One region of the Mesorhizobium sp. ESP-6-4 genome, then DNA from elsewhere that is predicted to be linked to it. Evidence: predicted binding sites of a transcription regulator. Region 1 holds the regulator's gene; each other region holds the start of a gene.
The links. Region 1 encodes LexA, which represses DNA repair genes until DNA is damaged. Its sites were predicted from a motif close to TGTTCNNNNTGTGTTCNG; they were not measured.
Positions count from the first base shown of each region.

Region 2: a site for LexA is predicted at 1,638-1,655, ahead of uvrA (excinuclease ABC subunit UvrA). Genes of this name have one in related genera too.
Region 3: a site for LexA is predicted at 1,487-1,504, ahead of dinB (DNA polymerase IV). Genes of this name have one in related genera too.

Region 1 is NZ_JAIUGS010000010.1:48,100-52,237, reverse strand. It holds gene LB523_RS18905 (alpha/beta hydrolase) at 1-553, opposite strand, end outside; gene kynU (kynureninase) at 601-1,848, opposite strand; gene lexA (transcriptional repressor LexA) at 2,283-3,017, shown strand; gene LB523_RS18890 (ComEC/Rec2 family competence protein) at 3,054-4,138, opposite strand, start outside.
Region 2 is NZ_JAIUGS010000004.1:31,625-35,762, reverse strand. It holds gene uvrA (excinuclease ABC subunit UvrA) at 1-1,477, opposite strand, end outside; gene LB523_RS09735 (hypothetical protein) at 2,275-2,553, opposite strand; gene LB523_RS09730 (ATP-dependent Clp protease proteolytic subunit) at 2,629-3,231, opposite strand; gene LB523_RS09725 (SRPBCC family protein) at 3,259-3,735, opposite strand; gene LB523_RS09720 (ArsR/SmtB family transcription factor) at 3,732-4,046, opposite strand.
Region 3 is NZ_JAIUGS010000019.1:56,513-60,650, forward strand. It holds gene LB523_RS24615 (hypothetical protein) at 4-234, opposite strand; gene LB523_RS24620 (polymerase) at 307-540, opposite strand; gene LB523_RS24625 (cupin domain-containing protein) at 921-1,301, shown strand; gene dinB (DNA polymerase IV) at 1,571-2,833, shown strand; gene LB523_RS24635 (patatin-like phospholipase family protein) at 3,058-4,138, shown strand, end outside.

The DNA of each region.
Region 1 (4,138 bases):
ACATCAGCGGCCGAAGGTCGTGCAGGCCTGAAATCGAAACGACCTGGCGTATGCGCCGCGCCACATCGGATGATAGCGGTGAGACCGTGGTCACCATCCGGCTGGCGAGATGCCCGCCGGCCGAGTGCCCGGTCAGCATCAGCGGACCATCGACCATGGCCGCCGCCTTCTCGATCGCTGCCGCGGCCTCGCCGACTATGCCGCTGATCCTGGTCTGCGGGCACAGCGTGTAGGAGGGCATGGCGACGGCAAAGCCGCGGCCGAGCGCGCCTCCAGCCAGATGCGACCAGGAGCTCTTGTCCGACTCCATCCAATAGCCGCCGTGGATGAACACAACGAGCCCCTTTGGCGCCGCAGACGGGAGAAACAGGTCGAAGCGATTGCGCGGCGCTTCGCCGTAGATAACATCGAGCCGCGCCCTGCCCTCTGACTGCAGCCTTTCGCGGAATGCCCGCGCCGGCCCATCCCACGCCGCCGGCCAGCGGTCGCCGCCGGCGATATTGGCGCCATTTGCATAGGCGTCATCCCAGTCGACAATACGATGTCCCAGCAACGGTATCTCCGCGATCAGATCATTTGTTCGGCATCGCCGATTCAAAGTCAGGTAACGGTTGTTTTGACGGCAAAGCGCGCGTCTTGCCAGACGCCAGTGCGCAGGATGTCCTGCAGCACCTCGACTGCATTCCAGACATCGCGGTAGCCGACATAGAGCGGCGTGAAGCCGAAACGAATGGTGGATGGCGCGCGGAAATCGCCGATCACGCCGCGCTCGATCAAGGCGCGCATCACCTGGTAGCCATTTGAATGGGCGAACGAGACCTGGCTGCCGCGCTCAGCGCCTGAGCGCGGGCTCTCCAGCTCAAGACCGAAGCCGCCGCATCTGGCCTCGACAAGCCGGATGAACAGGTCCGTCAGCGCGACGCTTTTTCTCCGCACGGCCCTCATGTCGACATCGTTCCAGAGATCCAGCGCCCCTTTCAGCGCGCGCATCGACAGCACCGGCTGCGTTCCGCACAGGAACCGCCGGATGCCCGTGCCCGCAGCGTAGCCCTGCTCGAACGCGAAAGGCCGGGCATGGCCCCACCAGCCGCTGAGCGGCTGGCGAATGTCGCGGTGATGGCGGTTCGCGGCGTAGATGAAGGCTGGCGAGCCCGGCCCGCCATTGAGATACTTGTAGGTGCAGCCGATGGCGAAATCGGCATTCGAGCCGTCGAGATCCACCGGCAGCGCACCCGCCGTGTGGCAGAGATCCCAGACGATCAGCGCACCGGCTTCATGAGCCTTGCGGGTGAGCGCCGCCATGTCGCGCAGCCGGCCGGATTTGTAGTTGACGTGGTTGACCAGGATGACCGCGACGCGATCGTCAACCAGTTCCTCAATCGTCGGGGCATCGGTGCCTTCGAGCCGCAGCACCGTGCCGGGCCGCGTCGATGCGACGCCTTCCGCCATGTAGAGGTCGGTCGGAAAGCTGTCGCCCTCGGCAACGATCACCGAACGCTCGGGCCGCATTGCAAGTGCCGCATGCAGGACCTTGTAGATGTTGATCGAAGTCGTGTCGCAAACGACCGTCTGGCCGGGTTTCGCGCCGATCAGCCGTCCTAGCTGGTCACCCAGCTCGATGGGCATATCGAACCAGCCGGCGGTGTTCCAGGCGCGGATGAGATCCCGCGCCCATTCCTGCCTCGCGGCAGTCTCGATCTCGCTGAAGGCGTCCACCGAAGCGGCGCCCAGCGAATTGCCGTCGAGGTATATGATGCCTTCCGGCAAGACGAAGCGATCGCGCATGGCGCGCAGCGGATCCGCGGCATCCATCGCCTCGACTTCGGCGAGATCAGGAATTCCCCTCATTGTGCTGCCGCCTCCATTTCGATCTGGCCAAGGGGGTTGTCTCACCACCGTCGGCGACAGGGCAAGAACCTTTGGTCCTATGTTAGCTGGTCCATAGACGGCGAAGACTGCGGACCGGAACTTCGCCAAGGTTGGCATTTTGGATTCGTTTCGTTCACGCTGCCGCGCGCTTACGGAACGAGCCGACGTGATCCCATCCGCGGCTTCGTGATCGTGTCGGCGCTCTTGTTTCAGCTTACCGAAGCTCCAAAATCGAGCGGAATCAATGCCGCTGTCTACAAGGGGCGGCCAGGGCATCACCGGATGCGACATTGTTTCGGCAGCCTTAACAAATTCACTAAACTTTAAACGGTTGCGGAACACAACTGGAACAGATAGTGTTTGTTCTGGGTTTGTTTTTCTGATTCTGGTTTCAGAACCCGTGGGGGCCGCCGATGCTGACGCGCAAACAACATGAACTCCTGATGTTCATCCATGAACGCCTGAAGGAGAGCGGGATTCCTCCATCATTCGATGAGATGAAGGAGGCGCTCGACCTTGCCTCCAAGTCCGGCATCCACCGGCTGATCACTGCGCTGGAGGAACGTGGCTTCATTCGCCGGCTGCCGAACCGGGCGCGCGCGCTGGAAGTGCTGCGCCTACCCGACTCGATCGCGCCTGGCCTGAATGCCGCGAAGAAGTTTTCGCCGAGCGTCATCCAGGGCGGCCAAGGCAATCTCAGTCGCCAGGTCAAGCCGACGACGCCATCGCGCACCCCGACGCCAAGCAATGACGACGAGGCCGCGGCGGCCGTATCCATTCCGGTGATGGGCCGCATCGCCGCCGGCGTGCCGATTGACGCTATCCAGCACCAGACGCATTCGATCTCGGTGCCGCCGGACATGATCATGGGCGGCGAGCATTACGCGTTGGAGGTCAAGGGCGACTCGATGATCGAGGCCGGCATCTTCGACGGCGACACCGTCATCATCCGCAATGCCAACACCGCAAGCCCGGGCGAGATCGTGGTGGCGCTGGTCGACGATGAGGAGGCGACGCTTAAGCGTTTCCGCCGCAAGGGTGCCTCGATCGCGCTCGAGGCCGCCAACCCGGCCTATGAGACCCGGATCTTCGGACCGGATCGGGTCAAGGTTCAGGGCAAGCTCGTCGGACTTATCCGCCGCTACTGAGCAGAACTGCCCGGCCTTCTTCGCCCGGACGACAATCTATTGGGCCGGTGCGGCGGCTGGTTTTTCCGGCTGCTTATAGGGCGCCAGTCCCCTCGCCTCGCGCGTGTATTTCCGCTGCTCGTGCCAGGGTCGGTATGGTTCTACGACCGCGTAGCGGACGGTTGGCCGCGCGGTTGCCGATTGCGGATCGAAGAAAACGGCGGCGCTGCCGTCGCGCGCCAGCTGCCGCTTGGTGACGACGAGCACACGCGGATCGCGGCACGGGTTATAGGCCGTGGCGTCGTTGATGACGATGAGGTCGGCGAAGCCGCAGGCCGGCCGGGCGGTGTCGCGGGTCTCGGCGAGCGCGACGATCGCGCCGGAAGGATGCCGACCGATGCAGAGATCGCCGCTGCAATAGAAGGGCGAGCCGGGCGGCAGGTCGACGGGATCGGCAATGTCCAGCGTATCTTTGGCGAACCTTTCTGGCGGCACGATCTCCTCGGCTTTCAGCGCCCGTTTCCAGTTGTCGGTGGTGAACTCGTTGGAGCGTTCGCGATTGACGGCAAGCTCGCCGCCGCCGATCGGCATCGCCACCAGATGCGCATCCTCCGAGATAAGCACGTCCGGTGTGCGGACGTGCGGAATGGCCAGCAGCGCAGCGAGCGCGAAAGGTACGGCGGCAAGCCTCAGCCAAGTGGTAGCCATGGTCGCGATGACCAGCGCGACCGTCGCCAGCAGCACCGACTGGATCGAGATCAGCCCAACGGCGTCGACCGGTGAGCGCTCGGAAATCCATGCCGAAATGGCGATCATCGCCGTCAGGCCTTTGCCCATGACAAAAAGGAAAGGGCCGTCGAAGCCGAAGGGCATGGCCAGCGCGCTCAGCACGGCGAACGGCATGACGACCAATGAGACGATCGGCATGACCGCCAGATTGGCCAGCAGGCTGAGCGGCGACACCCGCTGGAAGTGCCAGATGGCAAACAACAATGTCGCGCTGCCCGCGATGAGCGACGTCACGGCGGCGCCACCCGCTCCAATTGCCAGTTTTCGCGATAGAAGCCCGAGAAACGAACGCTTTGCCGGCGGCGCGGTCGTTTTGCCGGCGCGATAGTCGGCAAAGCCGGCATAGGCGCCGA
Region 2 (4,138 bases), on a different contig from region 1:
TGAGGAAGCGCAGCCGCTCGCGGATTTCCTTCAGCACGCGGACCGCGATCTCGTTCTGCTTGTCGTTCAACTGCGCCGGCAGGTCGGTGAACCACTGGTCGGCCTTGCGGATCGACATCTCCGTGACTTCGCCGATATGCTTGCCGCCGATCTTCACCGCCAGCGCTTCCGGCTTCAGGCGGTAGCCGTTGCAGGCGGGGCAGGGGGTGGCCGACATGAAGCGCTCGATCTCCTCGCGCATCCAGGCGGATTCAGTTTCCTTCCAGCGCCGGTCGAGATTGGGGATGACGCCCTCGAAGGTCTTGGTCGTCTTGTAGGAGCGCAGGCCGTCATCATACTGGAAGGTGATCTCGCGCTCGCCCGTGCCGCGCAACACGGCTTCTTTGGCCTCGGCGCTCAGATCCTTGAACTTGTCGCCGAGCTTGAAACCGTAGACCTTGCCCAGCGCTTCCAGCGTCTGCGCGTAATAGGGCGAGGTCGATTTCGCCCACGGGCTGATGGCGCCGTCGCGCAGCGACACGTTCTCGTCCGGCACGACGAGGTTGGGATCGATTGCGCGCTGGCTGCCGAGGCCGTCGCAGGTCGGGCAGGCGCCGAACGGGTTGTTGAAGGAGAACAGCCTGGGCTCGATCTCCGGAATGGTGAAGCCAGACACCGGGCAGGCGAATTTCTCCGAGAACAGGATGCGCTCATGCGTCTCGTTCTTCGACTTGTTGACCGAATCCTCGCCGGTCTGGCTGGCGTCGAGCGGCTTGTCGGCGAATTCGGCCACGGCAAGACCTTCGGCGAGCTTCAGCGCTGTCTCGATCGAGTCCGCGAGACGCGTGGCCAGATCGCCGCGCACGACGATGCGGTCGACCACGACGTCGATGTCGTGCTTGTATTTCTTGTCCAGCGCCGGCACGTCGGCGATCTCGTAGAAGACGCCGTCGACCTTGACGCGCTGAAAACCCTTCTTCTGCAGTTCCAGCAGTTCCTTGCGGTATTCGCCCTTGCGGCCGCGCACGATCGGCGCCAGCAGGAACAGGCGCGTGCCCTCGTCCAGCGCCAGCACGCGGTCGACCATCTGCGAAACCGTCTGGCTTTCGATCGGCAGGCCGGTGGCCGGCGAATAGGGGATGCCGACACGCGCGAACAGCAGGCGCATGTAGTCGTAGATTTCGGTGACGGTGCCGACGGTCGAGCGCGGGTTGCGCGAGGTGGTCTTCTGCTCGATCGAGATGGCGGGCGACAGGCCGTCGATCTGGTCGACGTCCGGCTTCTGCATCATCTCGAGGAACTGGCGGGCATAGGCCGACAGGCTTTCGACGTAGCGGCGCTGGCCCTCGGCATAGATGGTGTCGAAGGCAAGCGACGACTTGCCGGATCCCGACAGTCCGGTCATGACGATCAGGCTGTCGCGCGGCAGGTCGAGATCGACGTTCTTGAGATTGTGTTCGCGCGCCCCGCGAATGGAAAGGTATTTATGGTCGGCCATCGCCGGTCGCCGCCTCAGATCTGGAATTTGCTGGATTGGCGGGATTGTCCCGGCCATCCCCTATGTAGGTATTTTCACCGCCACGTCGAGAGACGCCACAATCTCGACGGGACAAGCCGATCATGGGTTTAACCGTCTTTCGCGCGACCGGGCAAGCGGAAAGAACAAAGGTCGAACACGCTCCTGACAAAGCGTTGTGGAAACAATCGCTCAAGCGTTGTGAGAACAATTGTCCAAGCGTTGTGGAACAATCGCGGCCGAGCTACGCGCCGTTGGGTGTGCCGAAGCACTCGACTTACCTGCACGTAACCTCCAGACGATCACATTTTTCGGTAACCGACTATTCAACGGTTGACGTCCCGGGCCCAGGGGAGCAGTCTCAAACGCGTCAACGAAGCCGGCCGTCTTTCGATGGCCTCGCCGCCCAATAGGCGGTCTGCGAGACGCCGCAGGCGATAGCGATTTGCGCTTCGAACGACATTGTCGCAACGGACCCAGGAGCGGAGCATGACGCCACCGGACAGTCCATTGAGGCTCCACACTGAGATGGAGCCGCGGCGGGCATAAGTGCCAGGGCAGACTTGAAACGCCGGCCCGACAAACCGTGACTTGCCGATTCTTAACAATCAGAGACGATAGTCGGATCGTCGGCTGAACGCCGCGTTGCATCCGAAACAGAACGCCGGCAGTCCACTCCCGGCTAAAATTGGATTATCAGATCCATGAAAGCCCCGTCCACCTGCGGAAGCAGTGGCGGGGCTTACATTTTGTGGTGTTCGCGTTTGACCCGCTCGCGATCAATGGTTCGGGATCCGAGCGCCGCCCGTGGCCATATCGATCGTTATGCTGCCACCGATCCTGACATCGGTGTCGCCGATCTTGAAGGAACCGTCGCTGCCGGCCGGTAGCGCGTCCGGTTCCGGCTGCGGCGCCGGCTTGGCGATGCGGTAGTCGCCGCTGACGCCAGGCAGTTTCTGCGCCGAACTGTCGTCGGCAAGGGCGGCGCCGGCCACCAGCGCGCCGGCAAGCGCGGCGAGGGCGGCGCATAGATGTCTGGGCTGAACGGACCTGATCATGCGCGGACTATAGGGACACGGCTAGGGCGATGCCAGACGCGCGGCGATCAATTTGCCGCGCGCCTGCCCGCAACGTCAGGCCGCTTTCTTGCGCGTGTCGTAGACGTGGTCGACGAGGCCCCAGGTCTTGGCTTCCGCGGCGCTCATGAAGTAATCGCGATCGAGCGTGCGCTCGACCTCCTCGTAGGTCCGGCCGCAATGCTTGGCGTAGAGCTCGGTCATATGCTGCTTGGTACGCACGATGTCCTCGGCATGGCGCTGGATGTCTGAGGCCTGGCCCTGAAAGCCGCCCAGCGGCTGATGCAGCACGATCCTTGTGTTGGGCAGCGCGATCCGCCGCCCCGGCGCGCCGGCCATCAGCAGGAAGGAGCCCATCGAGGCGGCAAAGCCCATGCAGACCGTCGACACCGGGCAGGAGATGTACTGCATGGTGTCGTAGATGGCGAAGCCGCTGGTCACCATGCCGCCCGGCGAGTTGATGTAGATCGAGATTTCCTTGTCGGGGTGGTCGGACTCCAGCGACAGAAGCTGCGCGCAGACCAGCGCCGAGACGTTGTCGTTGATCTCGCCGTTGATGAAGACGATGCGCTCGCGCAGCAGCCGCGAAAAAATGTCGAAGGAACGCTCGCCACGGCTCGATTGCTCGATGACCATCGGCACCAGATTGGCAATGCTCATGACGGGTTTCCTCGGTCCTCTTTTTGATCAGGCCGCGCGCAGCATCATGCAGGGCGCGTTGGCGGCGATCGGGTTCTTGCGCGCGTGAAGCGAGAGCCCGCAGCTGGCGCCGGCAATGGCGAGGACAGATTCCGCCACCGGCACGAAGCCGTCATGGACGACGCTGAGATGCGTGCCGCCTGAGGCGGTGCGCGCCAGCGTGAAGGTGACGATGCTGTCGAAGGCCGGAAACCGGTCGCGGTCGTTTGCGTCGGGCCGCTGATGCCAGGAATAGCGCAGCACCCTGCCGGGCTCGGCCTCGAGCACCTCGCATTCGATCGGCGCATCCGGTCCGGCAAAGGCGAAGCGGCTGCCGGCTTCCGCCTTGATGTCGTTCGGCATCATCCAGGCGGCGAGCAGGTCCGGCTCGGTCAGCGCCCGCCAGACCTTTTCCGGCGGCTCAGGGAGGTCGCATTCGAAGCTGAGCGGCGCTTCGTTGACAATCGGGTTTTCGGTTGCCGTCATTGGTCCATTCCCTTCAGAACCGTCTTCAACTTCTCGATGCGTTCCGGCCAGAAGGCGCGGTAGCGTTCGATCCAGCCGAGCAGCGGGTCGAGCCCTTGCGGATCGGCGCGATAATATGCGTTGCGGCCGGCGCGCCGCTCGACCACCAGGCCGGCGCCGCGCAGCACGGCAAGGTGCTGCGAGACCGCCGGCTGCGACACGCTCATGCCGGCGCGTAGCTCGCTCACGCTCATCTCGCCAGCGGCCAGCCGCTCGTAAACCGCGCGTCGCGTCGGGTCGGCCAGAGCGCGGAAAATCTCTGCTTCGATCATGGCAGAAGCATAAGCCGATACTTATCGATTTGGCAAGCTTCTATTTGATCGCCATATCAGAATGCACGTCCACTCCTGCCTTTGCTGACATT
Region 3 (4,138 bases), on a different contig from region 1:
CGCCTAGCCGACAATATCCGCGCCCGCTCGCTCGTCGAAGAGCACGGCGCAGCCGCGCTTGAGCGCGACCTGTGTCAAGGCGTTGGCCGCGTCCTCATCCGACGAGACGAAATCGCCGGTCAGGACGCGCAACTCCTCGACGGCCCTCGACATCGGCACGATACGGCCGGCCGAACGGTCGCTCACGCAGGCGTCGATGACGCACAGAAGATCGATGAGTTCGAAATTGTCCATGGCGGCCTCCGCCAGCGCCATCCCTTCGCTCCGTCAACGGCCCGGGGCGCGGACTGGTTCCCGCGCCCGGCTTCATCCGCGCGGCCTGGCGGGCGCGAGCTTGAGATCGAAGCGGGCCGGCAGGCATGGCTCGAGGCAGGCTCGGCGCAGCGATCCGGTCGCAATCGTATCGACCGGGAGAAGGATCACCATACGGGCCTGGCGCTCGGGCCAGAGCGGCCTGCCGAAGACGAAGAAGACGCCGCCGACCAGGCCGGCCAGAAGCAGTGCGGCAAACAGATTGGCGATCATCTTACCGGGTTGCACGGCTGGCAACTCCAGGAGCGGTTTCAGGGGAAAGGCGTGCCCGCCATATCGCAGGAATAGCGGGCACGCCGTGGTCAACCGCCGATGAAGGGACTTTGTCCGGCGGCTTGCTAGCCAATGATTTTGGTGCCGTCGTTGTTTCCTGAAAATAGGCGTGTCGGGCCTCTGCGTTCGTGCGATGGGACTTCGGTCCGAAGATGGCCCGGGACCGTCGCCCGAGGGTCTGGAATATCCGCCTTCCACGACAATGCGCCAAGCGTTCGGCTGAGCTCGCGGTCACCTCAATTAATTAGCAATCGCTCATAATAAGGCTTATGAATACACTCGCGGTCGCCGACGATCGCAACGTCAGGCGCCGCTTCACACATGGGAGGGATACCATGGCCGAAGTTGCAATGAAGGTGACGAAACTCGAATCCAAATCGCACAACAATCCCGACGAGGTCCGCGCGCCCGCAAAGACGCGTGTCGAGATCGTCCGGCTCCCAGGCTATACGCTCGGGCGGATGAACATGCAGCCGGGCTGGAGATGGTCCGAATGCGTGAAGCCGGTGGTCAAGACCGACAGCTGCCAGGTCTCGCATGTTGGTTATGCCGTGTCCGGCTCGATCACCGTACGGATGACCGACGGCACGCAAAAGACCATCGAGGCCGGCACTTCCTACACCATCCCGCCCGGCCACGACGCCTGGGTGGAAGGCAACCAGCCGTTCCAATGCATCGAGGTGCTGAGCGCCGAAGAATACGCCAAGCCGGCATAGCGCAGACAGTCGCAATTTACGTTCAGAGGCGAAGGAGGGATCGCCTCGCGAGGCGATCCCTCCTCAGCCTGCGGCGGCATGTCCCGCGCAAAGGTCATGCGCACAACCGGCGTTCTATCTGTGGCTGCGCCCCAGTTGTGGAAACCTGCACGGCCAAGCGTGGTGGCTTGACAGAGAGCTTCTTTTGTTCTCTTTATGTTCCGTTAATTCCCCTTACAAAAGACGCAGCTAATGCTGCAATGCCACACAAATGGCCATGGGAGCGCGCGATGGCCGCCACGAACACCGCCGCGGCCGCCACCATCCTGCATGCCGACCTCGACGCCTTCTACGCCTCGGTCGAGCAACTGCTCGATCCGTCATTGCGTGGCAAGCCGATCGCCGTCGGCGGGGGCGTGGTGCTGGCGGCCTCCTATGAGGCGAAAATCTTTGGCGTGCGCGGCGGCATGCCGGGCCGCAAAGCGCGCGAGCTCTGCCCACAGCTCATCTTCGTCGGCGGTCATTTTTCCGAATACCAGCGCCTCGGCGACGCGGCGATCAAGGTGCTCGGCGATTTCACCCCGCTGGTCGAGCGCATCTCGATCGACGAGGCTTTTGCCGACGTCGCCGGCTGCACGCATCTGTTCGGATCGCCGAAAGAGATCGCGCGAAAAATCCGCGAGCGGGTGAAGGCCGAGCTCGGCCTGCCGATCTCGATCGGTGTGGCGCGGACCAAGCATCTGGCCAAGATCGCCTCGCAGGTGGCCAAGCCCGACGGGCTGGTAGTGGTCGAGCCCGGCACCGAGCTCGCCTTCCTGCACGACCTGCCTGTCACGCTGATGTGGGGTGTCGGCCCGGCGACCAAGGCCAGGCTGGCCGAGATCGGTGTCGAGACGATCGGGCAATTGGCGCGCACCCATAGCGGCGCGCTGGAGCGGCTGATCGGCCATGCCGCCGGCCAGAAGCTTGCCGCGCTCGCCTGGAACCGCGACCCGCGAAAACTCGAGGCACACCGCCGCGCGCATTCTGCCGGCGCGCAATCGGCGCTCGGCAGGAAGCCGGCAGTGCCGCGCGTCTTCGTGCCGACGCTCCTGCATCTGGCCGACCGCGTGGCCAGCCGGTTGCGCGCCAAGGACCGGCCCGGGCGCACAGTGACGGTGCGGGTTCGCTTCGCTGATCTGCGCGCTGTGAGCCGCTCGATCACGCTCGACCACCCGATCCAGGCGACCGCGATGCTGGCGGAGATCGCCGAGGAACTGGTGCGCGGCGTGCTTGCCGCCCATCCGGGCGAGAGGGACATCTCGCTGCTCGCCATCTCTGTCTCGCATCTGGAGGAGCGTGCCGAGCTGCAGCTCGAACTGCCGCTCGGGCTGGCGGACGAGAAGCTGAGGCCCGGCAGCTGCAAAGGCCTGGCGCGCTTCGGCGCCGACCGGGCGGTGGACAAGATCCGCCAGCGCTTCGGCAAGGAGGCGGTCGGCTACGGCACGGTAGCGCTGGAAGGTCCGCGCTCGGTGCCGGATGGGTTTAGGGAATTGGCCGAGAAGGAGCTGTGAGTGGCTGAGGCATCTCCTCTGACGCCATTGGAGATTGACGAAAGCCTACGCGCCGTCCGTGCGCTGCGTACCAACCGCTTCGGGTAATCTCCCCGTCCGTCGGCGCGGGCCGATTTCCAATCTGTGAAGGTACGCGTTCCCCCCACTTGCAAGAATGTCGGTGCTGGGCTCGATTGCGCAAAGCCAGGCTTAAGGACGCCGGACGGACAGGCAAGGGGGCCGCGATGGAGCCGATTGCGGCTGGATCACCACCGGACGCGGATGGCAGCGCGCCCGAACGCTATGATCTCGGCCTCTGCCTGTCGGGCGGCGGCTACCGCGCCATGCTGTTTCATGCCGGCGCGCTATGCCGCCTCAACGAGGCCGGGCTGCTCCAGAAACTCGACATGGTAAGCTCGGTCTCGGGCGGCTCGATAGCCGCCGGGCTGCTGGCGGTGCTTTGGCCGCGTTTCGCCTTCGTCAACGGTGTCGCCGCCAATTTCGATATCTATCTGGACAGGATACTGGAGTTCTCGCAAGTCTTCCTCGACGCGCCGTCGATCTTCAAGGGCCTGCTCAACCCGTTTTCCGGCGCGGCGCGCGAAGTCGCCGCCTGCTACGAGAGACATTTGTTCGACGGCTCAAGGCCGATGCTGAAGAGCCTGCCGGAAAAACCCTGGTTCGTGTTCTGCTCCAGCAATCTCGGCACCGGCTCGCTGTTCCGGCTGTCGCGGCGCTACATCGCCGACTATCGCATCGGCGTCGCCTACCAGGCCGACCTGCCGGTGGCTCTCGCGATTGCCGCCTCCTCGGCCTTCCCGCCTTTCCTGTCGCCGCTGCGGCTCGAGCTCACGCCCTTCGCGTGGAAGAATGACAAGCTCGACCCGAGCGTCGGCCCGCCGGTGCCGCCTTCGCGCGCCGTGCTCACCGATGGCGGCGTCTACGACAATCACGGCATCGAGCCGGCGCTGAAACGCTGCCGCTGGCTGCTGGTCAGCGACGCCGGCGCGCCCTGGCAGGCTTCGAGCGCCGGCTATCGGAACTGGTTCTCGCAGTTGAAACGCGTGCTCGACACCACCGACAACCAGGTGCGCTCGCTCAGGCGCCGGGATCTGGTGGCGCGCTTCCAGGCGGCCAAGGACGCCGACGATCGTGGCCTGGCCAATGACGCGACCCGGCCCGGCTATGCAGCGACGCGCGGCGTCTTCTGGTCGATCGCCAGCAAGCCCGACACGGCCGAGCCGGCCTTCGTGCAAACCGCCGCCACCGCACCTGCCGATATCGGCACCTCGCTGCATTTCCTGGGCAGCGAAGAGACGGTCGATT